One region of the Loigolactobacillus coryniformis subsp. coryniformis KCTC 3167 genome, then DNA from elsewhere that is predicted to be linked to it. Evidence: predicted binding sites of a transcription regulator. Region 1 holds the regulator's gene; the other holds the start of a gene.

Evidence for each region. The regulator CtsR, encoded in region 1, represses protease genes until heat stress. The targets are predictions, from matches to a motif close to TTGGTCAAAAAAGGTCAAANA.
Region 2: the regulator CtsR is predicted to act here: its motif matches at 2,149-2,169, upstream of clpB (ATP-dependent chaperone ClpB).

What each region holds. Positions count from the first base shown of each region.
Region 1 is NZ_CP017713.1:698,629-713,754, reverse strand. Features, by position in the region: gene LC20001_RS03470 (peptidase U32 family protein) at 1-637, opposite strand, end outside; gene LC20001_RS03465 (peptidase U32 family protein) at 639-1,562, opposite strand; gene LC20001_RS03460 (ATP-dependent Clp protease ATP-binding subunit) at 1,708-4,197, opposite strand; gene LC20001_RS03455 (CtsR family transcriptional regulator) at 4,218-4,688, opposite strand; tRNA gene LC20001_RS03450 (tRNA-Pro) at 4,819-4,892, opposite strand; tRNA gene LC20001_RS03445 (tRNA-Gly) at 4,920-4,991, opposite strand; tRNA gene LC20001_RS03440 (tRNA-Pro) at 5,008-5,081, opposite strand; tRNA gene LC20001_RS03435 (tRNA-Arg) at 5,119-5,192, opposite strand; tRNA gene LC20001_RS03430 (tRNA-Leu) at 5,203-5,288, opposite strand; tRNA gene LC20001_RS03425 (tRNA-Gly) at 5,299-5,370, opposite strand; tRNA gene LC20001_RS03420 (tRNA-Thr) at 5,385-5,457, opposite strand; tRNA gene LC20001_RS03415 (tRNA-Leu) at 5,470-5,551, opposite strand; tRNA gene LC20001_RS03410 (tRNA-Lys) at 5,573-5,645, opposite strand; tRNA gene LC20001_RS03405 (tRNA-Val) at 5,649-5,721, opposite strand; rRNA gene rrf (5S ribosomal RNA) at 5,734-5,850, opposite strand; rRNA gene LC20001_RS03395 (23S ribosomal RNA) at 5,929-8,851, opposite strand; tRNA gene LC20001_RS03390 (tRNA-Ala) at 9,010-9,082, opposite strand; tRNA gene LC20001_RS03385 (tRNA-Ile) at 9,097-9,170, opposite strand; rRNA gene LC20001_RS03380 (16S ribosomal RNA) at 9,269-10,838, opposite strand; gene LC20001_RS03375 (LTA synthase family protein) at 11,457-13,526, opposite strand; gene LC20001_RS03370 (YkuJ family protein) at 13,897-14,133, opposite strand; gene LC20001_RS03365 (lysylphosphatidylglycerol synthase transmembrane domain-containing protein) at 14,304-15,126, opposite strand, start outside.
Region 2 is NZ_CP017713.1:1,476,143-1,491,268, reverse strand. Features, by position in the region: gene clpB (ATP-dependent chaperone ClpB) at 1-1,965, opposite strand, end outside; gene pepT (peptidase T) at 2,230-3,468, opposite strand; gene LC20001_RS07350 (Nif3-like dinuclear metal center hexameric protein) at 3,528-4,652, opposite strand; gene LC20001_RS07345 (tRNA (adenine(22)-N(1))-methyltransferase) at 4,645-5,343, opposite strand; gene ltrA (group II intron reverse transcriptase/maturase) at 5,586-6,968, opposite strand; gene rpoD (RNA polymerase sigma factor RpoD) at 7,456-8,571, opposite strand; gene dnaG (DNA primase) at 8,746-10,605, opposite strand; gene glyS (glycine--tRNA ligase subunit beta) at 10,761-12,842, opposite strand; gene glyQ (glycine--tRNA ligase subunit alpha) at 12,845-13,747, opposite strand; gene recO (DNA repair protein RecO) at 14,058-14,831, opposite strand; gene era (GTPase Era) at 14,905-15,126, opposite strand, start outside.

The sequences.
Region 1 (15,126 bases):
CGCCACCAGACATTTCAAATAAATCATACTTCCAGCGACAGTTCTGTGCGCAACCACCACGATTAGCATCGCGCATCGACATATGATTCGACAACACACAACGCCCCGAATAGCCGATACACATAGCACCGTGAATAAAGGCCTCGATCTGAACGTCAGTATGGCGCCGCATTTCTTTGATCTCCTCAATACCCACTTCACGTGCTAAGACAACACGCTCTAAGCCTTCTGCTTGCCAAAAGTTCAAGGTTTCATAGTTAGTCGCTGAAGCCTGTGTGGACAAATGCACTGGTAAGCCAGGTGCTTCAGTGATTGCGATCTCGATCAATGAAGGATCAGATACGATCACTGCGCTGATGCCAATATCGCGCAATGTCCGGAAAAATTGACCTGCTCCAGCGGTATCACCTTCATGGGCAACGATATTAGCCGCCACGTAAACTTTGGCATTGTGTGCCTGAGCATATGCTACCCCTTCACGCATCTGATCAAATGAAAAATTACCTGCACGTGATCGTAGTCCATAAGCATCACCGCCAATATAAACCGCATCGGCTCCATAATTGATGGCCACTTTTAATTTTTCCAACGTTCCCGCTGGTGCTAAAACTTCTGGTTTATCTGTAATTACTCGCATATTATTGCACCTCACTTGGATCTATATCATAAAAACCAGTATCTAAACCACGTTCGGCTGGTTGTTGCGCAACAACGGCTGCACTTAGTGTCGCGGCTAGGTCTGGCGTCCATTCACCAGCAGATAACGCCTGCTTAGCCTGAACGAACTGCCTTGCAATCGTTACAAATTCAGCTTCACCGGCAAACAAACCATCAAGCTTCCAATTAGTTAACCCTAATGTTTGCAGTTGAGGTAACTTCCCCATCAGATTAAGATCATTGTTGGCAAACAAATGTGTCCCATTAATATCTTCATAAATTGAATAATGTGTTTCCGGTTTGTGTGGTGCAGAAACAAACAAGCCACGTTGACGATCAGCCCGATCTTGATGTTCCTGAACAAAACTAAAATAGTTATGAACTAACGGACGGCCCGATTGATGGATACAAGTTGCCCCATAAACTTGGACCTCTGCCGGAATCTTTAGTTCTGGCGCTAATTTGACCAATTCACCATAAGGTACTTCACGGGCCAAAACTGCACCAATAGCACCATGGCGCGCCCAAAAATTAATTTGTCGCGAACTAGTCATCAGCACTTCACTATCGTAAATAAATTGCAGCGGTAATTTTTCTTGCTGTAATAAATAAACAACGCCAGGATCGCCGACTGTGATCTGATCCACTTTTAACTCAGCTAAAAAGTAGAGGTAATCACCAACTTTATTGATCCGGTCGTTATGCATCAACGCATTGACCGCTACTGTCACTTTCTTGCCAGCTTGATGTACTAGATCAACGAGCTCTGTTAGTTCCGCACGTTCAAAACTATGTGGTAAACGTAAGCCAAAATAATCCTCGCCTACGTATAATGTATCAATACCTGCAGCTAGCAGTTGGCTTGCTTGCTTACGCGAAGCTGCAGTTGCAATCAGATTAATCAAAAAATTCGCTTCTTTCTCTCATCAATATATGGTTTCAGCATACCACAGCCGAAATGAAAAAAGAATTAGGCGTTACCACTATTTCATGATCTGAAGCCACAAAAAAAGTTGTCGTAAACTACGCGACAACTTTCATTACTACAATTTAAGCTTTAACGGTCGGCGTCGTATCTGTTTCTGAGTCGCGGACATTGACCGTGATCTCACCTTTACGTGCGCCGATCGTCACCGACTCGCCAACTTTGATATGACCGGAAAGCAATTCTTCACTTAATCGATCTTCAACTTGTTGTTGGATGGCACGTCGAATTGGCCGTGCCCCGTACTCAGGGTCAAACCCAGCTTTAGCGATCACATCGATCGCTGCTGGCGTAATCTTAACATCAATATTTTGATCGTGCAGCCGTTTCAACACATTCTTGGCCATAATCTTCACGATCTGATGTAATTCTGGCTTAGTTAAGGAATGGAAGACAACCACTTCATCGATCCGATTGATAAATTCAGGCCGGAATGACTTCTTTAATTCTTCTAAAATACGACTACGCATTGCTTTGTAATCTTGCTGAACCTTTTGGGCACCAAAACCAACTGATTTTTCATCCCGCAATGCAGTGGCCCCTAAATTAGAAGTCATGATCAAAATCGTATTCCGAAAATCAACCCGCCGACCTTTAGAATCAGTTAAATAACCATCATCCAAGACTTGTAACAAAATATTGAAGACATCAGGATGGGCTTTTTCAACTTCATCAAGTAAGACTACAGAATAAGGCTTCTGCCGTACCTTTTCAGTTAACTGACCGCCTTCTTCGTAGCCAACATAGCCAGGAGGTGCTCCGACTAGCCGCGAGGTTGAATACTTCTCCATATACTCGGACATATCGACCCGAATCATATTATCCTCCGAGCCAAACATTGCCTCGGCTAAAGCCTTGGCCAATTCTGTTTTACCAACACCAGTTGGCCCTAGGAACATAAACGAACCGATTGGCCGCTGTGGATCTTTCAAACCACTGCGTGCACGCCGAATTGCCCGTGAAACAGCCGAAACTGCTTCTTCCTGTCCAATAACACGCTTATGCAGAACCTTTTCTAAGTTGATCAAACGTTCTGTTTCGCTCTTTTGCAATTGGGTCAATGGCACACCAGTCCATTGTGAAACAACTGTCGCAATATCATCAGGCGTGACTTTAACGTCTTTACGCACACCATTAGTTGGTGCAGCTGCTTGCTCAGTTGCTAACTTATCTTTCAAAGCCATTTCGTTTTCACGAATGCTAGCTGCTTTTTCAAAATCTTGGGCCTCAATTGCAGCTTCTTTATCTTTAACTAACTGATTTAATTCAGTTTCCAGTTTAGATTCTGGCGTCTTCTTACTTGCTGCATCTAGGCGTACGGATGCAGCTGATTCATCAATCAAATCAATTGCTTTATCTGGCAAGAAACGATCACTGATATAACGTGACGAAAGTACAACGGCTTCATGCACGGCCTCATCAGTAATGGTTACACCATGATGTTCTTCATAGCGACTACGCAAGCCTAGCAAAATTTCTTCTGCTTCTGCCTGTGTCGGTTCGTTAACTTGGATCGTTGCAAAACGCCGTTCTAACGCAGCGTCCTTTTCGATGTACTTTTGGTATTCATCCAAAGTAGTTGCCCCGATCACTTGCATCTCACCACGCGCTAATGCGGGCTTTAAGATGTTAGAAGCATCGATTGCACCTTCAGCACCACCGGCACCAATCAAAGTATGCAATTCATCAATAAACAGGATAACATGCCCGTCTTTATAGATTTCATCAATAACTTTTTTCAACCGGTCTTCAAATTCCCCACGATACTTAGTCCCAGCAACTAAGGACCCCATGTCTAGCATCATTAACCGCTTCTTGGCCATATCATCAGGAACATCACCAGCAATGATCTTCTGCGCTAATCCTTCAGCGATGGCAGTTTTACCAACACCAGGTTCACCGATCAATACTGGGTTATTCTTAGTCCGCCGTGATAATACTTGGATCAATCGACGTACTTCTTTACTACGACCAACCACTGGATCCATTTGATTCTCGCGTGCTAGCTGAGTTAGGTCACGTGCCAATGAATCCAAAGTTGGCGTCCCTTCGCTGCTATTTCCTTGTGCTTGGCGGCCACGTGGCGCATTACGCCGTTTAGCTGCAGTATCCGTCACACCTAATTTTTTCAAAATTATTTGTCGAGTTTTACTTAAGCTCAAACCTAGATTGGTTAAGATTCGTGCTGCCAGAATATCGTCTTCACGCAATAATCCAAGCAAAATATGTTCCGTACCAATTTTCATGGCACCCATCCGCTTAGCTTCATCACCAGCATACGATAAGATCTGTTTAGCTTTAGGAGCATAAGGAAGATAGGTATCGCTTTGTGTTTCAGCCGAAGCCCCATAACCTGTAAAACGTTCGATTTCTTCACGAATATCGTCATCAGTGATTGATAACTGCCGCAAAGTTTTGCCAGCAATCCCATCAGTTTCAATAACTAAGGCCAACAACAAATGCTCAGTGCCTACCGCATGATGCCGGAAGTATTTGGCTTGCTCTTGTGCTAACACTAATACGTTTTTTGCGCTTGGCGTAAATAAATTATCCATTAAGCGTCCCTCACTTTCGCTTACTCACGTTCGTATCGTAAATGATTCAAAATACCGATCAGAATACGCGCCCGAAGCCGCTCCTCCAATTGACGGTCAGCAACAGCGAGTGTCTCACGACTGGTCGCCGCTAAAATTAAATTAGCTTCCTTACGCTCGATCACCTGATCATCATAAAGCTTCTGGACCAATGACAATGCATCACGCTGATTAATTTGTTCACCGATCAGTTGAATCATTGTATCCAGCATATCACGATCATCAAGTAATTTTACTTTTTCGATCCGGATATAGCCACCGCCGCCACGTTTACTTTGAACCAAATAACCACGCTGAATAGTAAAGCGTGTCTTAATCACATAATTAATCTGGGATGGGACACAATTAAATAACTCCGCAATTTCGGATCGCTTAATCTCAACACGCGCCGACTCTGCCAGAATCTCTTTCAAGTAGGCTTCAATAATATCAGAAATATTTCGCCCTTGCATCGTCTTCACCCTTAACTTTGACTAATATTGACTATTATTATAGATGAATTTACCAAAATTGCAAAGAAATACGTTGTTTTTATTTTTGGGCGAAAAAAAAAGCAGCCCATAAACTAGACTGTTGAATAAATCGGGAAAACAGGATTTGAACCTGCGACCCCTACGTCCCGAACGTAGTGCTCTACCAAGCTGAGCTACTTCCCGAGAATTCAATTTTTAAACAAAAAAACAAGCGGAAGACGGGATTCGAACCCGCGACCCCCACCATGGCAAGGTGATGTTCTACCACTGAACTACTTCCGCAAGAAAAATATGTGAATCGGGAAAACAGGATTCGAACCTGCGACCCCCTGGTCCCAAACCAGGTGCTCTACCAAGCTGAGCTATTTCCCGAAACTTTTTATGTGTTACTAATGAGCTAATCGCTCAATGCACCCAGTAGGAGTCGAACCTACAACCTTCTGATTCGTAGTCAGACACTCTATCCAATTGCGCTATGGGTGCATAATAATAATGCCGAGGACCGGAATCGAACCGGTACGGTGATCACTCACCGCAGGATTTTAAGTCCTGTGCGTCTGCCAGTTCCGCCACCCCGGCATATTATTAAAGCGGAAGACGGGATTCGAACCCGCGACCCCCACCATGGCAAGGTGATGTTCTACCACTGAACTACTTCCGCATGTATTCAATTAATGCCGACTAGACGATTCGAACGCCCGACCCTCTGATTACAAATCAGATGCTCTACCAACTGAGCTAAGTCGGCATAACTCTCGAGTGCGGGTGAAGGGACTCGAACCCCCACGCCTTACGGCGCTAGATCCTAAATCTAGTGCGTCTGCCAATTCCGCCACACCCGCAAAAATATTTAAAACTGGCAATGAGCCGTGACAGGCTCGAACTGTCGACCCTCTGATTAAAAGTCAGATGCTCTACCAACTGAGCTAACGGCTCAAATGGAGGTTACAGGGTTCGAACCTGTGACCCCCTGCTTGTAAGGCAGGTGCTCTCCCAGCTGAGCTAAACCTCCAAATGAAAAAGTGCGTGGCAACGTCCTACCCTCGCAGGGGGTGCTCCCCCAACTACTCTCGGCGCTAAGAAGCTTAACTTCTGTGTTCGACATGGGAACAGGTGTATCCTTCTTGCTATCGCCACCACACCACTTTCTGAGAACGTTGCGCTCTCAAAACTGGATATTCATTTCTTTGCCCTTAAACTAACACTACGTACATGCTACTTGGTTAAGTCCTCGACCGATTAGTATTGGTCCGCTCCATGCCTCACGGCACGTCCACTTCCAACCTATCTACCTGATCATCTCTCAGGGGTCTTACTTCCATAAAGGAATGGGAAATCTCATCTTGTGGGGGGCTTCACACTTAGATGCTTTCAGCGTTTATCCCGGCCATACTTAGCTACCCAGCGATGCGCCTGGCGGCACAACTGGTACACCAGCGGTATGTCCATTCCGGTCCTCTCGTACTAGGAACAGCTCCACTCAAATTTCCTACGCCCGCGACGGATAGGGACCGAACTGTCTCACGACGTTCTGAACCCAGCTCGCGTACCACTTTAATGGGCGAACAGCCCAACCCTTGGGACCAACTACAGCCCCAGGATGTGATGAGCCGACATCGAGGTGCCAAACCTCCCCGTCGATGTGGACTCTTGGGGGAGATAAGCCTGTTATCCCCAGGGTAGCTTTTATCCGTTGAGCGATGGCCCTTCCATACGGAACCACCGGATCACTAAGCCCGACTTTCGTCCCTGCTCGACCTGTAAGTCTCGCAGTCAAGCTCCCTTATGCCTTTACACGCTATGAATGATTTCCAACCATTCTGAGGGAACCTTTGGGCGCCTCCGTTACTTTTTAGGAGGCGACCGCCCCAGTCAAACTGCCCACCTGACACTGTCTCCCGCCACGCTAAGTGGCGCGGGTTAGAGGGTTCATACAGCAAGGGTAGTATCCCACCAATGCCTCCACCGAAACTAGCGTTCCGGCTTCAACGGCTCCTACCTATCCTGTACAAGCGGTACAAACACTCAATATCAAGCTACAGTAAAGCTCCATGGGGTCTTTCCGTCCTGTCGCGGGTAACCCGCATCTTCACGGGTATTATAATTTCACCGAGTCTCTCGTCGAGACAGTGCCCAGATCGTTACGCCTTTCGTGCGGGTCGGAACTTACCCGACAAGGAATTTCGCTACCTTAGGACCGTTATAGTTACGGCCGCCGTTTACTGGGGCTTCATTTCTGGGCTTCGTACCGAAGTACTAACTCATCCACTTAACCTTCCAGCACCGGGCAGGCGTCAGCCCCTATACGTCATCTTACGATTTAGCAGAGACCTGTGTTTTTGATAAACAGTCGCCTGGGCCTATTCACTGCGGCTGATCGTTAGATCAGCACCCCTTCTTCCGAAGTTACGGGGTCATTTTGCCGAGTTCCTTAACGAGAGTTCTCTCGCACACCTGAGGATACTCTCCTCGACTACCTGTGTCGGTTTGCGGTACGGGTAGTTTATTTCTCACTAGAAGCTTTTCTCGGCAGTGTGACATCAAGGACTTCGCTACTTAAATTCGCTCCCCATCACAACTTGTCCGTACAGGTGCAAGCATTTGACTCACACCAAGACTTATTGCTTGGCCGCACATTTCCAATCGTGCGGATCCTTTAGCCTCCTGCGTCCCTCCATCGTTCAAACAAAATAAACTAGTACAGGAATCTCAACCTGTTGGCCATCGCTTACGCCTTGCGGCCTCAGCTTAGGTCCCGACTAACCCTGGGAGGACGAGCCTTCCCCAGGAAACCTTAGTCATACGGTGGACAGGATTCTCACCTGTCTTTCGCTACTCATACCGGCATTCTCACTTCTAAGCGCTCCAGTTGTCCTCACGATCAACCTTCAACGCCCTTAGAACGCTCTCCTACCATGACCACATAAGTGGTCATCCACAGTTTCGGTATTATGTTTAGCCCCGGTACATTTTCGGCGCAGGGTCACTCGACTAGTGAGCTATTACGCACTCTTTAAATGGTGGCTGCTTCTGAGCCAACATCCTAGTTGTCTATGCAACCCCACATCCTTTTCCACTTAACATAAATTTGGGGACCTTAACTGGTGGTCTGGGCTGTTTCCCTTTCGACAATGGATCTTATCACTCACTGTCTGACTCCCGGATAATTCATCAATGGCATTCGGAGTTTATCTGAATTCAGTAACCCAAGACGGGCCCCTAGTCCAAACAGTGCTCTACCTCCATGATGGTCAATTCCGAGGCTAGCCCTAAAGCTATTTCGAAGAGAACCAGCTATCTCCAAGTTCGTTTGGAATTTCACCGCTACCCACACCTCATCCCAGCATTTTTCAACATACACGGGTTCGGTCCTCCAGTGTGTTTTACCACACCTTCAACCTGGACATGGGTAGGTCACTTGGTTTCGGGTCTACGTCTACATACTAAACGCCCTATTCAGACTCGCTTTCGCTATGGCTCCGCCTTATCAGCTTAACCTCGCATGCAAACGTAACTCGCCGGTTCATTCTACAAAAGGCACGCTATCACCCATTAACGGGCTCTAACTAATTGTAGGCACACGGTTTCAGGAACTGTTTCACTCCCCTTCCGGGGTTCTTTTCACCTTTCCCTCACGGTACTGGTCCACTATCGGTCACTAGGTAGTATTTAGCCTTGGGAGATGGTCCTCCCAGATTCCGACGGAATTTCACGTGTTCCGCCGTACTCAGGATCCTGAACGAAGAGCCGTTGATTTGACTTACGGGACTTTCACCCTGTTTTGTTCAGCATTCCAACTGACTCAGTTATCAACGACTTTGGTAACTCCAAAGTTCAGTCCTACAACCCCACAATGCAAGCATCATGGTTTGGGCTGTTCCCCGTTCGCTCGCCGCTACTTAGGGAATCGAATTTTCTTTCTGTTCCTGCAGGTACTGAGATGTTTCAGTTCCCCACGTTTACCTCTCATAAGCTATGTATTCACTTATGAGTAACCAACGACTAAGTTGGCTGGGTTCCCCCATTCGGAAATCTCCGGATCAAAGCTTACGTACAGCTCCCCGAAGCATATCGGTGTTAGTACCGTCCTTCATCGGCTCCTAGTGCCAAGGCATCCACCGTGCGCCCTTCTTAACTTAACCTACTTGATACCTAACGGTATCACGGTTAGAGTTTAGCGATTAAGAAATACTTTCTTAAAAAACTCTTTAAAACGCAGTGTTAATTCTCGGTTTATATATTACAAAGAAATTGAATATCCAGTTTTCAAAGTACAACGTTTAACAGCTCTCGCTGTTAATGGAGGATAACGGGATCGAACCGATGACCTCCTGCGTGCAAAGCAGGCGCTCTCCCATCTGAGCTAATCCCCCATATTAATTAGAAATGGGCCTAAATGGACTTGAACCATCGACCTCACGCTTATCAGGCGTGCGCTCTAACCAGCTGAGCTATAGGCCCAAAAAAAGCGTCCAATTAATATAAGTATGAGAGTAAACCTCTCAAAACTAAACAAAGTTTCAAAACAAATCGTGTAGGTTTCCGTAATTATTCCTTAGAAAGGAGGTGATCCAGCCGCAGGTTCTCCTACGGCTACCTTGTTACGACTTCACCCCAATCATCTGTCCCACCTTAGGCGGCTAGTTCCCTAAAAGGGTTACCCCACCGACTTCGGGTGTTACAAACTCTCATGGTGTGACGGGCGGTGTGTACAAGGCCCGGGAACGTATTCACCGCGGCGTGCTGATCCGCGATTACTAGCGATTCCGGCTTCATGTAGGCGAGTTGCAGCCTACAATCCGAACTGAGATCGGCTTTAAGAGATTAGCTTACCCTCGCGGGTTCGCAACTCGTTGTACCGACCATTGTAGCACGTGTGTAGCCCAGGTCATAAGGGGCATGCTGATTTGACGTCATCCCCACCTTCCTCCGGTTTGTCACCGGCAGTCTTACTAGAGTGCCCAACTAAATGCTGGCAACTAGTCATAAGGGTTGCGCTCGTTGCGGGACTTAACCCAACATCTCACGACACGAGCTGACGACAACCATGCACCACCTGTCACTTTGTCCCCGAAGGGAAAGCTGTATCTCTACAGTGGTCAAAGGATGTCAAGACCTGGTAAGGTTCTTCGCGTTGCTTCGAATTAAACCACATGCTCCACCGCTTGTGCGGGCCCCCGTCAATTCCTTTGAGTTTCAACCTTGCGGTCGTACTCCCCAGGCGGAATGCTTAATGCGTTAGCTGCAGCACTGAAGGGCGGAAACCCTCCAACACTTAGCATTCATCGTTTACGGTATGGACTACCAGGGTATCTAATCCTGTTCGCTCCCCATACTTTCGAGCCTCAGCGTCAGTTACAGACCAGACAGCCGCCTTCGCCACTGGTGTTCTTCCATATATCTACGCATTTCACCGCTACACATGGAGTTCCACTGTCCTCTTCTGCACTCAAGTTTTCCAGTTTCTAATGCACTTCTTCGGTTAAGCCGAAGGCTTTCACATCAGACTTAAAAAACCGCCTGCGCTCGCTTTACGCCCAATAAATCCGGACAACGCTTGCCACCTACGTATTACCGCGGCTGCTGGCACGTAGTTAGCCGTGGCTTTCTGGTTGGATACCGTCAAAGGACTAACAGTTACTCTAGTCCCTGTTCTTCTCCAACAACAGAGTTTTACGATCCTAAAACCTTCTTCACTCACGCGGCGTTGCTCCATCAGACTTTCGTCCATTGTGGAAGATTCCCTACTGCTGCCTCCCGTAGGAGTTTGGGCCGTGTCTCAGTCCCAATGTGGCCGATTACCCTCTCAGGTCGGCTACGTATCATTGTCTTGGTAAGCCGTTACCTTACCAACTAACTAATACGCCGCGGGTCCGTCCAAAAGTGACAGCCAAAGGCCGTCTTTTACATTCAGACCATGTGGTCTGAATGGTTATGCGGTATTAGCATCTGTTTCCAAATGTTATCCCCCACTTAAGGGTAGGTTACCCACGTGTTACTCACCCGTCCGCCACTCACGTCAATCAACGTCCACTGCAAGCAGCTTCGGTCGACGTCAGTGCGTTCGACTTGCATGTATTAGGCACGCCGCCAGCGTTCGTCCTGAGCCAGGATCAAACTCTCATATAAAATGAAAATTGATTGCTCAATTGATTTTGTTGCTAGCGAGTTATAATTCAAATTGAATTGACTTCGCAAATGTTTGCTTTATCTCGAACCAGTCCGAAGGCCGGTAAAAAATAAAGACCCTACACATTTGATTTGTCGAAACTTTGTTCAGTTTTCAAAGGTCTACCTTGTTGCTCAACACAACTTAATCAGTTTATCATGACGAGCCAAGCTTGTCAAGAACTTTTTTGAATAAATATTCAAAACGCTTATTTCCGATTTCGTTATGCCTTGTTAAATCAAGCTTTCCCTCTGCATCTTTATGCAAGTAGGAATGAATAACTCAACAAGTGACAACTTTATTAGTTTATCAAGTTAAGCAAGATCTGTCAACAAAAAGTTTTAAAAACTTTTTTCAACGACATGAGCTATAACTGACAACAACAAATACTATATCAACATTTCGCGGTAGCGTCAAGAATGAATTTATATGGCTCAAATAACCTATATCCGAACTTTTTAAGCTAGTTTTGCATAAAAAATCGGAATTAATCGTTTGCCAGAACCTGTAACTCTAATCAATGACTATTCACGATATAAAAAAACCGATAGATCATCAAGAATCTATCGGTTAAAATTTTATTTTTTTAATTCTGGTGCATCAGTTTGATATTCGCTCATCGTTGATTTACCGCCATTTTTGCTAACCAGACTAGTTGATTGCTTTTTATTCGCTTTTTTAAGCTGTTTTAAGGCTGCTGACTTCTTATAGTTATAAGCACCCTTAATGACCTTTTTAAAGCCCTCTGGTTGATAAAAACGTAGTAAATCACCGTTGATCACTTTGTCTGAAGCAGATAGCGTATTAGTGACGTAGTTTTGCATATCATCAATCGACTTTTTCTGCGCTGTTGTTAAATTTTTAAGTTGTTTACCCGTACTATCATAATAATCGCCATTATATTTTGTATAAGTTGGTGAAGCAAAATCACCATTACGGAAAGCTACCGTCTGTTTGCGATTAGTCGCTAATAAGTCGGTCCCAAATTGAATCGTATCCGAGTTCTTGACGCCTAATAAATTAAGCAACGTTGGTAAAACATCAATTTCACCACCATAAGTGTGGTTGATTCCACCCTTTAGCCCCGGCATATGGATCATAAATGGTACTTTCTGGAAATTAGCTAGATCATAGTTAGTGACCTTCTTTTTACCCAATAATTTAGCAATCGCAGGTTTATGGTTATTTGAAATCCCATAATGATCACCGTACAGAACCACCATACTGTTTTTATCCAACCCCGTTTTTTGCAGCCAAGTCATCAGTTCTCCAACCGCCTGATCCAGATACCGTGCTGTTTGCACATAAGAATCAACAGTTGAGTCGCCGGTATTGAACGGTTTAATCGACTCGTTCTGTGAATCGATCAGGTATGGGTAATGGTTGGTAACTGTGATCAATTTAGCATAGAACGGTTGTGGTAGTTGCTGGATATACTGTGCTGAATCCCGCAAGAAGATCTTATCTTTCATCCCATAGCCTAAGTTATAGCTAGACTTGTCGGCATTCGGGAAGAAAGACTTACTGAAGTAATAGTCATAGCCCCATGATTTATAGGTGTTATCCCGATTCCAAAAACTAGGCACATCACCATGAAAAGCTGCAGTTGTATAACCATTTTGACCTAAAATAGCTGGTGCGGCTTGGAACGTATTAGTTGTACCGTCCATAACCATCGCTGAGCCTTCTGGTAATCCATATAAACTATTTTCCAACATCATTTCTGCATCAGCCGTTTTTCCTTGGCCAACTTGATTATAGAAATTATCGAAGCTTAGCGTATCTGATGAATGATAGAGTTTGTCAATATTAGGCATGACTTCTTGGCCATCCCATTTGTAGTCGATCATGAATTGCTGCAGGCTTTCCAAATGAATAATGAAAACATTCTTGCCTTTAGCTACACCAGAGTATTCCACGTTCGGTGATACTCGATTCTTGGATAGAAAATTCTGTACACTGGTTAAATCAGAACTATCCGCATTAGCCTTGGTAGCATTATTCTGCGTCGTTTTGACCCCATCGTAAACGGTGTACGCCTCTAACCCAAGATATTTAACAATATAGTTATTATCAAAAGTGCGGGTCAACAAGCCTGAGCGATCAGTTTCCGCTAAGCTTAGATTAGCGCCAAACAGTAAGACCGCCAAACTAGAAACTAAAGCAGCGTAACGCAATTTAAATACTCTGGTATCCATCCGAATCACTTTGAAAGCTAACAAAATGATCAAGAAGATCACATCCGCAAAGACTAAAAAGTCAGTCGGATGAATGATTCCAGCAATACTTTGATTCAGGTTATTCGAAACGGCGCTAGAACCCTTCATCAAGTTAAACGTTAAAAAGTCAGAGAATTCACGATAATAGAGAATATTGGCAAATAGCCAAGTCGCCATAATGGCGTCGATCAGCAGCATAAACCAATATGATTTACGCCCGCGCATGTATAACGCTAGTCCTAGTAATAATACAGCAAATGGTAGCGGGTTAAACGCTAGCAGTAATTCCTGCATCCCGCCACTGACCCCTAAGCTGAATTTTGTTTTGTATGCAAAATATGATTTGATACTAAACAGTAAGACTGCGAGGATAAAGAAGCCAAGTCGTGTATTAAGTCCCGACCGCACTTTCTTTAAAGCTTGCCCCATAATGATTACTTACCTCCGTCACATAAAATACGATTCAAAGTCTCTTAAATCATACTGGATTTACTTGCGAAAAACAATTGCTGGTCACGAGCTTCACGAAATATTTAATATTGTTAACTGCTGAATGTTAAAAAAGCTCAGCTTATAGAACCTAGCCTAGCAAAATAATAAGCAGCGTTTGGATTGTGTAGCTATCCGGAATAAGCTACTCTTTGCCATGTTTACACTAAATCAGCAATAAAAATAATTTAGCGACAATTGACAAAACATTTCAATCGCCTATTTATCTGGTAACAAACAGCCGCCAACAAACCCATACTACATAAGTTTGCTGACGACTGTCGATTCGTTTTATTCGTTTGAAGACTAATTAGTCATCAAGCAGATCATAGATTTCCATCGCAATTAGATCAATATCATCGAACTCAAATTTTTGATGATTAGTTAATTCTTCTAACTCGTAAGTTTCTGTTTGTGGGTCAAAACTGACTAAACCACGTTCGGCACCATTTTTTTCAAAGCGGCGAGTCCGGACTTCATCGTCCGCAGAACCTTGCTGCATGGCTTCCAAACGACTGATGATCGCAACTAGCTGTGAGCTTTTCATGACGTGACTCCCTTCATTCGATCTTTACCCAATAATGATACCAGAAAATCGGGCCAAGTGAGCATTTCAGCGCCAGTTATTTCAAAAATATTAGTTTTTTTCGGTCAATAGCCTACTAAACCAACTTCTAGCGGTACCTTTTTCATGAAATTCTAATATTATCGAAGCCACTAATCAATTTCTTTCACTTTATCCGGCTTGACGACTAAAGCAAAGATGCCAATAAACATCCCTAAATAATAAGTCATAAACCGCCACAGGATCATCGCCAATACTAATTTACTATTTACCACAACAAAGGTCGCAAATAGCGCACGGAAGCTGATCTCTGCGCCTCCAGAACCGCCTGGGATCGGAAATAGTGAAATGATCATGACAATCATAATATGCATCACTAAAACTTCCATAAAGCTTGGCTGCAGCCCTAGGGCTAATAACACAAAATACGGCACGCTATAGTAAAAGATCAATTGAATAAAAGTCAGTATGCTAGCTTTGATCAACATGCCGGTTTGATTTTTGATGCGCAAACTTTCGCGATAAAAATTATCGATCTTAAGGTTTAAAGTTGCCTCTAACTTATTGACCCGTGACTCAGCCATTACCCAATGTAGTGGCCGTAACAATAATCGTACCAAGCCTTTGGTGAAATTGTACCAATACATGACCAGTAGTAGTCCCGTAATGACCGCCAAGTGAATCAGAAAACCAAAAACAACTAGCCAAGCCAGATAAGTGAACTTAGCCGCAACTAACTTAAAGCCAAAAACCAAGGTCAAGATGAAGTTGATCAACACCATTGCTTGAAAAACAATAAACTTCATCAATAGTAATGAACTAGCCCGGCCACCATCGACTCCCGATTGCATCAACGCCATCAACTGGGCCGGTTGCCCACCAGAAGAAAATGGCGTCAATGAATTAAATAGCTGCTCAACTAGCGGTATCCGCAACGCGTTTTTAAACGAAAAATGATCGACGCGCCCCTTTAGT
Region 2 (15,126 bases), 780 kb from region 1:
AACATAACCAGGTGCTGCCCCAACTAGACGTGATACGGAAGATTTCTCCATATATTCACTCATATCGATCCGCACCATATGCGATTCTGAATCAAATAAATTTTCGGCCAAAGCTTTAGCCAGCTCAGTTTTCCCCACGCCGGTTGGGCCTAAGAACAAGAATGAGCCTAAAGGTCGATTAGGATCCTGTAACCCGGCTCGTGAACGTAGAACCGCATCCGTAACCGCTGTAACAGCTTGATCTTGACCAACAACTCGTTGATGCAGGCTATCACCTAAGTGGAGTAACTTTTGCCGTTCACCTTGAACCAATTTTGCCACTGGAATCCCAGTTTCCCGGCTAACGACTGCGGCAATCTCATCATCAGTCACCGATTCTTGAACCAGCCAATCTTCTGGTCGATCTTGCTGTTCAAGCTGCGCCAGTTTCTTTTCCAGTTCAGGAATCGTCCCATGCTGCAAGCGGGCCGCTTTTTCCAGATCATAGTTGCCTTGTGCATCCTGCAACTCACGCTTAGCCTTATCTAATTCAGATTTTTTAGCATTGACTGAAGTAATATCTTCTTTCTCTGCTTCCCACTGCATCTTTAAGTTATTCGCTTCTTCCCGCAAATTACTTAACTCACCTTGTAGTTCAGCTAATCGCTTTTTAGATGCATCATCGGTCTCTTTTTTGAGGGCAGCTTCTTCGATCTCCATTTGCATCAACCGGCGGGTGACTTGATCCAACTCGGTTGGCTGCGAGTTCATTTCCACATTGATATTAGCACTCGCTTCATCGACTAGATCAATTGCCTTATCAGGTAAAAAGCGGTCGGTGATATAGCGATCGGATAAGGTGGCAGCAGCGACTAAAGCATTGTCGTGGATCCGCACACCATGAAAAATCTCAAAACGTTCCTTCAGTCCTCGCAAAATACTAATTGTATCTTCAACAGTTGGTTCTTTAATCAAAATACGCTGGAAACGTCGTTCTAATGCTTTGTCTTTTTCCATGTATTGACGGTACTCATCTAACGTAGTCGCGCCGATCAAATGAAGTTCACCACGGGCTAACATTGGCTTCAGTAAGTTACCGGCATCCATACTGCCTTCCGTTTTACCAGCACCAACAATGTTATGAATTTCATCAATAAAAAGAATGATCTGACCGTCACTTTTTTTAACGGCCTTAAGCACGCCCTTTAAGCGCTCTTCAAATTCACCGCGATACTTAGCTCCGGCGATCAAAGCGCCCATATCCAGACTAAAGATCGTTTTGTCTTTTAGGTTATCGGGAACATCTTTGTTGACGATTCGTTGGGCCAAACCTTCAACAATCGCGGTTTTACCAACACCAGGTTCGCCAATCAAGACAGGGTTATTTTTAGTTTTACGCGACAAGACACGGATCACATTGCGAATTTCTTCATCACGGCCAATAATCGGATCTTGATCACCTGTCCGCACAGCCTTGACTAAATCGATCCCGTACTTTTCTAGTGCTTGATACTGTGCTTCTTGATTTTTAGAAGTCACACGTTCACCGGCACGCATTTCAGTGATCGTTGCTTGTAATTTAACTTCAGTGATCCCAGCTTGAGTCAAAAACTGTGTCAATGGATGATATTTCAACGTCATTAACGCCAGAACAACACTTTCAGTTGCGATAAAATCGTCATTGAAACTAGCCCGCACCTGATCAGCTGCTTGCAATAATTGATATAAGTTCTGGCTCATACTTTGACCGTACTTAACGTTACCTTCAACCGCTGGCGCTTCGTCTAATAACTGATCGATCCGCGCTTCAAATTGATTCAGATCAACGCCGACTTTTTCATAAATTTTCCGCCCCAATTGACCGGGTTGAATCAAAAATTTAAATAAATGCGCCACATCAATTTCCTGATGCTTGCGCGTGACCGCAATTTGTTGTGCCTCAGCCAAGGCATCTTGAACAGCTTGAGTTAATTTTTCTGGATTCAAAATATGACCTCCCATTACATAATCATGATGCATATTCCCGTCGTACAGTACGTAACTACAAGGAATATTTTCCTACTTTAAAATAAGGTTTAGTGATTAAAAAATCGGCAGTTATTCACCGCCGACCTATCCTTTAATTATCTGATGGTTATATCATATCACGAACGTATGTTCTATACAAATATTTTGACCATCTTTAACCAATTAATCGACACCTTACGATAACATAGCATCAATCCCTTTTACCTCAGACTCAAGACTGAATTATTTCTGACTATTCAACCGCGTGATCTCTAGAATCACATCGACGGCTTTCGCCATGACTTGCTCGGAAATAAATTCGTAACGGCCATGCATATTTTCTGGACCGGCGAACAAATTAGGTGTCGGTAAGCCCATGAAGGAGATCTTTGACCCATCAGTCCCCCCGCGAACAGGTTCGATCAGTGGCTTGATATCCAAGTTTTCCATTGCCTTTTTGGCTAATTCAACACTAGTCATATCTTGTTTCAATATTTCACTCATATTATAATATTGATCAAAAATATCGAGGGTGATTCGTTCCAACCCCAATTGCTGATTTAATTTAGCCGCTAACTGGCGGGCCTTTTCTTTACGTGCTTCTAAACCATCTCGTTCAAAGTCGCGGATAATGTACGTCATGTCTGCTTCTTCAACCGTTCCATTCAATTGATACAAATGGAAGAAACCGTCCACACCAGCAGTTTTTTCGGGAACTTCTGCCTGAGGTAAACCGTTTTGAAAATCAACAGCTAATTGCAAAGCGTTGACCATCACACCCTTAGCAGTAGCGGTGTGCACGTTTTTACCTTGAATATGAACTTTCATTTCAGCTGCATTAAAGGTTTCATATTCCAATTGCCCTTCAGAACCACCATCAACCGTGTAAGCAAAGGCTGCATTGAAGTCCTTAACGTCAAAATGATCAGCACCAGTGCCGATCTCCTCATCAGGACCAAAACCAACCCGCAATTCACCATGCTTAATTTCCGGATGCTGAATCAAATATTCCATTGCCGTCATGATCTCGGTCACCCCAGCCTTATCATCACCGCCTAAAAGCGTACTGCCATCGGTGGTGATCAGAGTATGCCCAGCATAATTAGCTAAAAAAGGAAAATCAGTTGTATTCAGCGTAAACTGCCCAGCTGCATCTAACTTGATTTCTGAATGCCCGTCATAATCCTTAACGATTTGCGGATTGATCCCTTCAGCATTAAAATCAGCAGTATCAAAATGTCCTAAGAAGCCAATTACCGGCACTTCATGATCTAAGTTGCTCGGCAAAGTACCGACCACGTAACCGTTACTCGCCAAATAATGAACATTTTGTAACCCAATCGTTTGCATTTCTTCAGCCAACTTGTGAGCAAAAGCGACCAAGCTAGGAGTTGACGGAATCGTTTTTGAATCTGGATCGGACCGTGTGTTGACCTTTACATAACGTAAGAAGCGTGGAACTAGGGTTGTATAGGTTGCCATTTAACTTACCTCCAACTAATTGATTATTTTTATTGTAATCTAAATTTGACTAAATTACCTTAATTAATGAACGTAAACGGATCAGTACTTAACGTTGAAGCCATAAATGTTACATCATGCCAGTCAGCTGCTTGCGCCCACTGTTCAAACAGCGGTACTGCTTTTGCCTTAACAATGCTTTCCACATGATGACCAGGATCGATTGCCGATAGACCAGCAGCTAACATATCATGGGCGGTGTGATAGTAAACATCCCCAGTAACGAATACATTGGCGTGTTGCTGCAATACCGCCGGATAAAATTTACCGCCATCCCCACCGAGGATAGCCACCCGTTGAACCAGTTCATCAGGTTTTTGCGTGACTAATCGTAAACCGTGCAAATCAAAAGCAGCACGGGTGAATTCAGCAAATTCACGGATCGTCATTTGCTGCTGCGGTTCGCCGACACGGCCAATACCAAATTGCTCACCAGTTTTATTATCCAAGTGGAATAGATCATAGGCAGGTTCTTCATACGGATGCACACTAAACATGGCCGCTAACACCTTGTTGGTCAAATCCTCAGGAAAAACAACTTCAACCTTTGTTTCAGCAACTGCTTCGGCTTGATCAACTTGACCAATAAAGGGCTGGGCACCTGTCCCAGGTGTAAACCGTCCCGTCCCAGCGTAACTGAAACTAGCTGCTGTATAATCGCCTAACTGACCAGCACCTGCGGCAGCTAGTGCTTGACGCATGGTGGCAGCACTAGCTTGCGGAACATAAGTAGCTAATTTCATGATTTGGCGGCGATAATTAGGCTGCAGGATCTGTACATTTTGCAATTGCAGTTGTTCCGCCAACCAATCGTTCATGCCACCATTAGCACTATCCAGATTAGTATGAGCCGCATAAACTGCAATATGGTGGCGCAATAACTCTGCATACATCGCATTTTGTGGATCATCAGTCACTAAATTTTTTGCTGGCCGAAATACCGCTGGATGGTGAGCAAAAATAAAATCGATTTTTTTAGCAATCGCTTCTTTGACCACTTCTGGCCGCACGTCTAAGGTGACTAATACCCGGTGGATTGTCTGTTCCGTCGAGCCTAATTGCATCCCGATCGGGTCACCATTTTCCGCTAAATAACGCGGGGCAAATTGTTCAAAACGCTGAATAAAATCTTTTACTTTAACCATGAAGCACCTCCATAATCTGCTGATTTTCTGTCTCTAAAGCAGCGATTTTAGCCTGTGGTACATTTTGTGCTTGGGCTAAATTTGCGAGGATTCGTTGATTAGTTAACAATTGATGCTGCCACTTAGCCTGAAATACTGGTGATTGTGCCTGCATTAAATGCGGCCCAAATTTAATCTGCTGAGTCGTGTAGTTTACCGGTTGATCGCTTGGCTCAGCAACAATGATTTCATAGGTATGATTGTCTTCTCGCAAAATCGATTCAGCGACAATCGTAAACTGTTGTTGGGCGAGCCAAGTGCGGACCACATCCTCCTGTACGTTTGGTTCCAACACTAACCGTTTAACTGTTTTCAATGTCCGCCAGCCGCGTGCTAAAATATCCCGGATCAAAATTCCGCCCATACCCGCGATCACCACGGTATCGATTTGGTCACCAGCTTGAATTGCCGCTAATCCGTCAGCTAAACGCACTTGAATTTGCGTCGCCAAACCAGCATCAGTGACTGCTGCTTGCGCCCGTGAAAATGGCCCAGTAATTACTTCGCCGGCCACAGCATAATCGATTTTGCCACTAGCCACTAAATTGATCGGCACCATCGCGTGGTCCGAGCCAATATCTGCCAAGCGAGCACCCTGAGGAACAAAATTAGCAACTGCCGTTAAACGTTTTGTTAAATGATGTTTATTCACAAGATTCAATCCTTTATTTCATAGATGAAGTTATTAAAAAGCCTAACTTTGAAGACATTAATAGTTTCAAAAAACATTGTATGACTAAATAGGTCACTTCTATTGTAACAGTCAACCAAGCGCTTGAACATGCGCTACTTAGTGTTTTTTAGAAAGATTAGATAATCGAGTAGGAGGTAATTGTAAGTTACCGTCCTCTCACACCACCGTACGTACGGTTCCGTATACGGCGGTTCAATAATTTAAGCACTCTGAATTTGCTGGAGCGTCTGACTCAAGTTAATGAGTCCACGACGTTCCAGCTCTTTGTTAGTTAGGGTACGGCACAGCGTTTTACTATGCGCTGTCCGCCAGTACCCTTTACGCGTGTTAGCGGATAGCTTAGCTTCATCTTTCGTAAATCCTAATCCGCTCAAGTTGTTCTCTCTAGTTTTGGCTTTCTTCCATTGTTTCCAAATGTACTGGCGAATACGTGACCGCAGCCACGCATCTAATTCCGTGATGAACCGCTTCATTCTACCCAAGCTGTAATACTGCAACCAACCGCGCATCTTTTGACGAATCTCTGCCATTATTTGGTCTTCGGATACACCACGATTACGCTTAGTCAGCCGCCTCAATGCTTGTTTAACTCGCTGCTTCGCTGACCACACCGGATAGGGAAAAGCCCTGCCTTTAGTGTGGCCCAACGTAAAACCTAAGAACTTCATTCTGTTGGTGGCGACCACTTGTGTCTTTTCCTGATTGAGCGTGAGTTTTAACTCATGCTCGAGAAAACGAGTCACACTAGCGAGGACTCGTTGGCCCGCGCGTGGACTTTTAACAAAGATATTGCAGTCATCGGCGTAACGGACAAATTCATGACCGCGCCTAGCTAGTTCTTGGTCGAATTCGTTGAGATAAATATTCGCTAACAGTGGCGAGATCGGCCCGCCTTGCGGTGTGCCTTTCTCACTGCGTTCAAACAATTGCCCATTCATGGTGCCACTAGTCAGAAAACGGCGAATGAGCCGTAGTATCCAGCGGTCACTAATTCGCTGCTTGAGAAACTTCATAAGCATGTCATGATTAACCGTATCGAAGTAGGCCTTCAAATCCAGATCAACCACATAGTGATAACCCGCATTATCTAGCTGAACGACCTGTTGAACTGCGTCATGTGCACTGCGTTGGGGTCGAAAACCAAAACTATTGTTGGCGAAGATCTGTTCATATATCGGCGAAAGGACCTGGGCCACGGCCTGCTGGACTAGCCGGTCGATCACGGTCGGAATGCCAAGCTTACGCGTTCCACCGTTGGGCTTTGGAATTGAGACTTGCTTGACTGGTGCCGGTTTATAAGTCCCATTGGCCAATTCTGCGAGTAATTCTTCGCGATGTACTTTCAGGTACGGTTTCAATTCATCAACGGTCATACCGTCAACTCCGGCCGCCCCTTTGTTCCTGACCACACGTTGATAAGCCAAATTCAGGTTGTTGCGGGCCAAAACTAATGCTTGAAACTGAGTGCCACTCATCTTTTCTCCTTCACCGGAGGCGATACTACGCGCCCCAGTTTGTCTTTGGTCTTCCAGACCTATCATCCGCTGGCGGTCAGCTTGTTCTGTTTTCTGCGATTTTCGCATCGTCTTCACTTCCAGTCGCAATATGAGTTATTATTGTTTGGTCCTTCATGGTTACCCACTACTATGACCTCGGCTGACTCCTGTACACTTAACCAGCCATTTCTGACTTGCTTTGAACTCATATTTCCTTGTCATTTGGGTATTCCCTAAGAAAATCAGGATTGTGTGTACAGGTCTCCCCGGGTAAGAACGTCAACTTTCGTACCATGTCACCGTCAGCTTTACTGTCGTAACTTCGGGTAGTATCGGACTTCAGTGTGTTTGGCCACCTTATCCAGTTACTTCCGGCCTTATAGCTGCTTCTTGTTCATCGGTGCAGTACTTTGCTCATCAGGCTTCCTTCAGTCTTCACCTCACGATAAAGGCCTTGCCTTTGGCTAGCGGTTCCGACTACTACGGCCCGCAGTGGACTTTCACCACCTAGTTGACGCCCATGCCGGGCGCACCAAAAAAAGCAAGCATTAAATAATGCTTGCCGTAACCAATGCTAATCTAAGAAATCTTTTAATTGTTTGGAGCGACTTGGATGGCGTAATTTACGCAATGCCTTAGCTTCGATCTGCCGAATCCGTTCACGAGTAACACCGAAAACTTTGCCGACTTCTTCCAAGGTCCGCGTCCGACCATCATCAAGACCAAAGCGTAACCGTAAGACGTTTTCTTCACGATCAGTTAGTGTGTCCAACACACTTTCCAATTGTTCTTTTAACAATTCATAAGCCGCATGGTCAGCTGGACTAGTGGCATCCTGATCCTCAATAAAATCACCTAAATGTGAATCATCTTCTTCACCAATTGGCGTTTCCAATGAAACAGGTTCTTGCGCGATCTTCAAGATCTCACGGACTTTATCGGTTGGCATATCCATTTCAGCGCCAATTTCTTCTGGTGTTGGTTCCCGGCCAAGGTCTTGGAGTAGCTGCCGTTGGATCCGAATCAATTTGTTGATTGTTTCAACCATGTGAACCGGAATCCGAATTGTCCGCGCTTGATCGGCGATTGCACGGGTAATTGCCTGACGAATCCACCAAGTTGCGTAGGTCGAGAATTTGAACCCTTTACGGTAATCAAACTTTTCAACCGCCTTCATCAAGCCCATATTCCCTTCTTGGATCAGATCCAAGAATTGCATTCCCCGGCCAACATAACGCTTAGCAATTGAAACAACTAAACGCAAGTTAGCTTCAGCCAACCGCTGCTTAGCCTCACCGTCACCTTGCTCGATCTTCAAAGCTAAAGCAACTTCTTCATCAGCCGTCAATAAAGGTACCCGCCCAATTTCCTTAAGGTACATCCGCACTGGATCATTGATCTTGATCCCCGCTGGTGCAGATGTATCCTGCAAAGCCTTCTTAGAAACTTTCTTTTCTTTCTTCAAGCTTTGTTGTGAAGGCTCGCCGTTTTCATCGACTACACTGATACCTTGATCTTCAATTCGAAGAATAACTTTTTCAATTGCATCAGATTGCAAATGAAATGGTGCAACGATCGTCTCGGTCAGCTTATCTTCCTGAATTTGCTTTTCAGGCTTATATTCTTTGATGAGTGCTTTGAGTGCAGCTTCCAATTTCTTATTATCGCTCTTCACAGTCTCTTCTGCCATTAGATCGGCCTCCCTATTTCAATCTCACTATAAAAACTAATTAATTGCTTGTCATACGAGTACCGAAAACTTGCAATAACCGCAGTTAACTGATTATCGCCTTTATAATAACGCTAATCAGTTGCTTGGTACAGAATGGATACTCAAATATATAATTAAAAATCAAGCAGCTGCTTAATTTTTTACCACTGTTCCCGAACCCACACTAGACTGCATTTGTCGCTTAAGTTGCACGATCGTCTGCACTGCATTTAGCGAACCGACACTATCACCGATTCGACTGGCTTCTTGCAACTGCGTTTGTGCTGCATTCAATTGCTGTTCTAAGTTTGCTTGTTGTAAAGCACGCAGGTAATCCTGATATTGTTCCTGAACCGTATTTTCATCATAAACCAATTGATCAATAGCAATCACCAAACTTTGCAGACGATCATCATTGATTCGGTCCATAAATTGTGCGATCACAAATTGATCATGATCGGCAAAATAGGCCGTGGCCAATTGGTAGATAACTTGATATGGTTCGTGAATAAAATGGAAATCAGGTTGATTGCGCAAAGCAATCCGGATATCAGCTAATTTAAAATACAAATTCAGCAACCCACGTTCAGCCCGCTCAGCCCGCGTCAACTTAGCCTGCTGTTGATGAACCTGCGGTGTTGCAGCAACTTCATGCTGCACTTGTGGCGCTGGTTGCCGCTTAACCGTTGCATCAACCAAATAATCTTGCAGCTGCGTGACCAAGGCCTCATAAGTGACCTGTAAAGACTCACTTAGTCGATTCAAATAAATATCCCGTTCGACTGCCGAACTAACATTGACCAATTCATGTAAAGCTGCATCAATGTAGGTTAACTTATCTTGCTCATTATCTAAATTACGCCCTTGCTTTAAGTAGCGTAAGCGAAACCCAACGGCTGTTTCCATGCCACCGTTTAATACGTCACGAAAACGTTCCGCACCATACTTTTTGACATATTCGTCAGGATCGAGTTGCTCTGGCAAGGTCACAATACTTAACTGAAAACGTGGATCGTCGTGTAACAAAGCAATGACGCGATCAGTGGCTTTCATCCCAGGCGGATCACCATCATAACAGACAACTAAATGATCAGTTGATCGTTGTAATAAATAAAGCTGCTCGTTAGTCAAGCTTGTTCCCATCGAGGCAACACCGTACTTAATACCGGCACGATAAGCCGCGATCACATCCATAAAGCCCTCAAATAAAACCACTTGCTTAGCCTTACGAATCTCGGCTTTAGCAACATCAAAATTAAACAGAACATTCCGCTTGTTAAATAACTCAGTTTCTGGACTATTTAAATATTTGGGTTGACCCTCACGCTTAGTCAACGCACGGCCAGAAAAGGCAATAACATGCCCCTGACCATCTTTAATTGGAAACATAACCCGATCGACAAAACGATCACGCAATGTGCCATCACTATTTTCAATAAATAAACCCGAGTGCCGTAATAAATTAAAATCGATTTTTTTTTCCGCAAAAAAACGGGTCAACAAATTATTCTCATCTGGTGCATAGCCAATATTAAACGTATCTAATAGCTCTGCTGTTAATTGTCGTTGCTGCGTATAAGCTAATGCTGTCTCACCAAGCTTTGTATTCAACAGAATATGGTGAAACAAATCAGCGGCATCTTGATAGAGTTGCCGTAATTGCTGTTGCTGCGAATTTGGCGCCGCCTCAGGACTAGCCTGTGTCGCATAACCAGACAGATCAATATTTACATGACCAAGATCCGCAACTCGGGTCACCGCTTCTGGAAAAGAAAGACTTTCAATTTCCATAATAAACTTGAAGACATTCCCACCACGACCGCAACTAAAGCAATGAAAAATTTGCTTGTCTTCAGCGACCGAAAAAGACGGGGTTCGTTCTTCATGGAAGGGACATAACCCAAACAAATTACGACCGGACTTTTTCAACTGGACATATTGCCCCACGACATCAGTGATATTAACAGCACCGCGAATTTGTTCCACAACTTCTTCGGGAATTCTGGTTGCCAATTCAATCACCCTACTCTCAAGCCCTAAGCTTCGAAAAGTCGCACCCAAAATGAGTGCGACTTTTCAGCTCCTGTTGAGCAAAAAAATACATCATTAACTATAGCACAACCCGCTCAAACCAGCAACCAGTTTGCTTAGTCTACAACCACGATCAGCTATTTAACGATCAATTGATTTAAATCAGCAATACTAAAGATCAGATGCGCTAAAATGGCCAATTGTTTCAGGCGATTATTCCGCACTGCTTCATCATCGACCATGACCATCGTTGCTTCAAAGTAATCCGCAATCAATGGTCGTAATTGTTCCAATGCTTGATAGTTTTCAGCAATCGTCCGTTGTGCTGCTTGATTGCGAACCGCTTCAACGGCCGAATAAAGTTGTTGCTCAGCATCATTTTCAAATAAAGCTGGGTCGACAGTTAAACTAGCTTGACTCTTAAAATCAGCCTTTTCGCTTAACCGTAAGACACGCGTCAACGCTTCAATGGTTGATTTAAAGGCTGGATCGTCTTTGCGCTGTTCCAAAACCTTAGCTGCAGCAAACATTTGTTGCAGATCATTTTCATGACTAGCCAAAACAGCATCGACAATGTCATAACGAACTTTATGCTGACCAAACCACTGCCGCATCCGTTCATTGATGAATTGTTGTAACTCCGTGATATGCGCATCAAGTTTCAAACCAAAGGTTGCATTATGTTCCGCCAATAACTGACTACTTTGTTGTTGCAAGGTCGAAATATCTAAATGCCAATTTTCCGCTTTGACGATCCGCACGATTCCTGCTGCTTGCCGCCGCAATGCATATGGATCATTTGAACCAGTTGGGATCAAGCCAACCGCAAAGAAACTAGCAATACTGTCGATTTTATCGGCAACTGCCAAAACTGCGCCAACCTTGGTCTGTGGTAACTCACCATCAGCAGAGATTGGCATATAGTGTTCCCGAATTGCGGTCGCTACGGCTGGTTTTTCACCTTGTAGTAAGGCATACTTTTCACCCATAACCCCTTGTAATTCAGGGAATTCGCCAACCATCCCCGTCATCAAGTCAAACTTATAGATCTCACTAGCTCGTTGTAGATCAGCTAATTCAGTGCTAGTCAAACCTAAGTTTTTCCCTAACAGCTGACCAATTAATTGCACACGTTGCATCTTCTCGTACATTGTCCCAATTTTTTCATGGAAAGTCACTTTTTTCAAACGCTCAACATAGGCCGCAATTGTTTGTTGTTGATCTTCATTATAGAAAAATTGAGCATCTTCTAAGCGTGCGGTCAATACTTTTTCATTGCCGCTGATCACGTTATCTAAATAGTCACGGTTACCATTACGAACTGAAATGAAGATTGGTAACAGCTTGCCGGCTTGGTTGCGTGCATAGAAGAAACGTTGATGATCCTTCATAGAAGTGATCAACACTTCATCAGGCATCTGTAAATATTTTTCCTTAAAACTACCCGCAAAAGCCGTTGGGTATTCAACTAGATTATTAACTTCTTCCAACAAGTCGGCATCTAATTCAACGACCCAATTATTTGCTTGGGCTAAGTCAGTGATCTGTTGCTTGATCTCCGCCTTACGTTTAGTTGGATCAACGATCACAAATTGAGCAGCCAAAGCTGACTCATAGTCAGTTGCTTGGGCTAAATCAACCGATTTGCCCAAGAAGCGATGGCCCCGAGTTGTGCGACCACTCTTAATATCTAAGACCTTTAAAGGTACGATGGCTTGATCCAACAGGGCAACCAACCAGTGAATTGGCCGAATATATTCAAAATCATAACTGCCCCAATGCATGTTTGTTGGGAACGTCATACTAGTGATCACTTTATCCATGCCACTTAAAACTTCAGTTGCGGATTTACCAGGAATAAATTTATTAACGAAGACATAATCTTCACCCTTTTGTTGCTTAAAGGTGATATCGTCGGTCGTTAAGCCTTGGCCGCGAACAAAGCCTTGCGCTGCCTTAGTCCAGTTGCCATCAGCATCCTGCGCGATCCGTTTGGCTGGGCCACGTAGTTCTTCCTTGATATCAGCTTGTTTAGCCGCAACCTCTGTCACCATAATTGCTAAGCGTCGTGGTGTAGCAAAAGATTTGATTTCACCATAATCTAATCGTTCTTCTTTTAAGAAATCAGCGGCACGCTTAACTAATTGTTGCCGACTTGGTGTAACCACATGTGCAGGGATTTCTTCTAATCCGATCTCTAATAAAAATGTCTGGCTCATAATTATGCCTCCTCCTTTTTAGCTGCTTCTTTTAACAATGGGAAGCCTAATTTCTCCCGCTCAGCAACAAATGCACGCGCAACCGAACGCGCCATATTCCGGATTCGTGCTAAGTAGCCAGCCCGTTCCGTCACACTGACAGCGCCACGTGCATCCAATAAATTAAAGGTATGGCTGCATTTAAGAATGTAGTCATAAGCTGGATGAACTAAACCATTTTTGATCTGCTTCTTTGCTTCTTTTTCGTACATATCAAATAACTGTAACAGCATTTCTTGATTACTTTCTTCGAAAGAGTATTTAGAATGCTCATACTCTGGTTCTTTAAAGATTTCACCGTATTTAACGCCATCGCCCCATTCCAAGTCAAAAACATTGTTGACATCTTGGATGTATGACGCTAAGCGTTCAATCCCGTAAGTAATTTCAGAAGTGACTGGTTTAACGTTTAAGCCCCCAACAACTTGGAAATAAGTGAATTGAGTAACTTCCATTCCGTCAAGCCAAACTTCCCAACCAACACCGGCACAGCCCATTGATGGGTTTTCCCAATTATCTTCAACAAAACGAATATCGTGTTCTAGCGGTTCGATACCCAATTCACGCAAACTACCTAAATAAAGTTCCTGAATATTAGCAGGTGATGGCTTCATCACGACCTGGAATTGATGATGTTGGTACAAGCGGTTAGGATTTTCACCATAACGACCATCCGCTGGACGCCGCGAAGGTTCAACGTAGGCTGCATTCCATGGTTCAGGACCGATTGCCCGCAAGAAAGTGTACGGACTCATGGTGCCGGCGCCTTTTTCTGTATCGTATGCTTCCATCAGCATACAACCTTGTTTACCCCAGTAACGTTGCAAGGTCAAAATCATATCTTGAATATTCAACTTCTGATTCATAAGAAATCCTCCAATTTTTATTTATGTTGGTGACTGTCACTAGTAGTACAGTCGGACTTTAATGAACGACAGCAAAAAGTCCCTATGTCGCCAAAAAGCACGACATAGGGACGCAGCTGCGCGGTTCCACCCTAGTTCTAACGGATCGCTCCGTTAACACTTAATTATATTTCAATTCGAACTCGAGAGTGCCACGCTAAGTCATGACCTACCTGTCTTCCACTACCACAGGCTCGCTTGAGGCTTCCTTAACACCGTTCCGTCTTCATTCACTGATACAGATTCTACGGCTTTTCCTAAAAGTTGTCAATCATGGTTTTAGTAAATCGTCCCACTTTGCCATTTCATCAATAAAATGTTTGCTCTTCAATGACAGACCAACACTATCTTGATAAATACGATCTAGCATCCGCCGTAATTCCTGCTTAGTCGCAGCTTTGACCGTAATCGAATTTAGTTTACGCAAGTCAATCACTGAAAATAGCCGTAACAAGTAGATCGCCCGGGCACTAGCATGGAAGCGATAGGGATCTAAAGACCAATGCTGCTGACACAACAAGCCACCATAACTCTGTGAATAGTCCAGAGGTAGGTCCGTCCGTTGGCAAACAACGCAACTTTCTAACCGCGGAGCAACCCCAAAAATCTGTAGCAATTGTACTTCCATGATATTAGTAATGATTTGTGGATCGAAACCATCGTCAATATAACGTAGTGCCAAGTCAGTTTGTTCATACCACCGTTCCAACGGCTGACCATCCGGAAATGCCGCATCCACCAAGCTTAAAATATAAGTTGCGTAGGCATTCAAAGTGATATCTTGACTGATGGTTTGCCACTGGCGGTATTCCTTAGCTGTATTAATAAACGACAGCCCTTCGTCACGAATATTACCCACAAAAGTCCCGTGAGTAAACGGTAAAATTGCCGCTGCCAAGCGAAACCCCTTTTTGCGTGCACCACGAATAAAGAACATTTTCTTGCCAAACCGATCAGTTAAAATCTTAACCAACATGTCGCGTTCGCGATAATCTTTACGTAACATCACGATGCCATTAAAGTCAGTAATTTCTCGTTGTGCCACCGCAACCTCCTATGACTAATTCCGATAGCGTTAACCGCAATACCAGCTGACGATTGCGCTCAAGATAACCTATCTAATAGTTTTTCTTCTGATAACCTAATTCATTTAGATAGCGCTGATTGTCACGCCAGTTCTTGTCAATTTTAACCCATAACTGCAAGTAAACTTTGTCACCTAACAAGTGCTCAATGTCACGTCGTGCCCGAGTACCGATCTCTTTGAGCATTTTACCACCTTTACCGATGATAATGCCCTTCTGACCATCACGTTCGACAATGATCGTTGCTTCGATCTT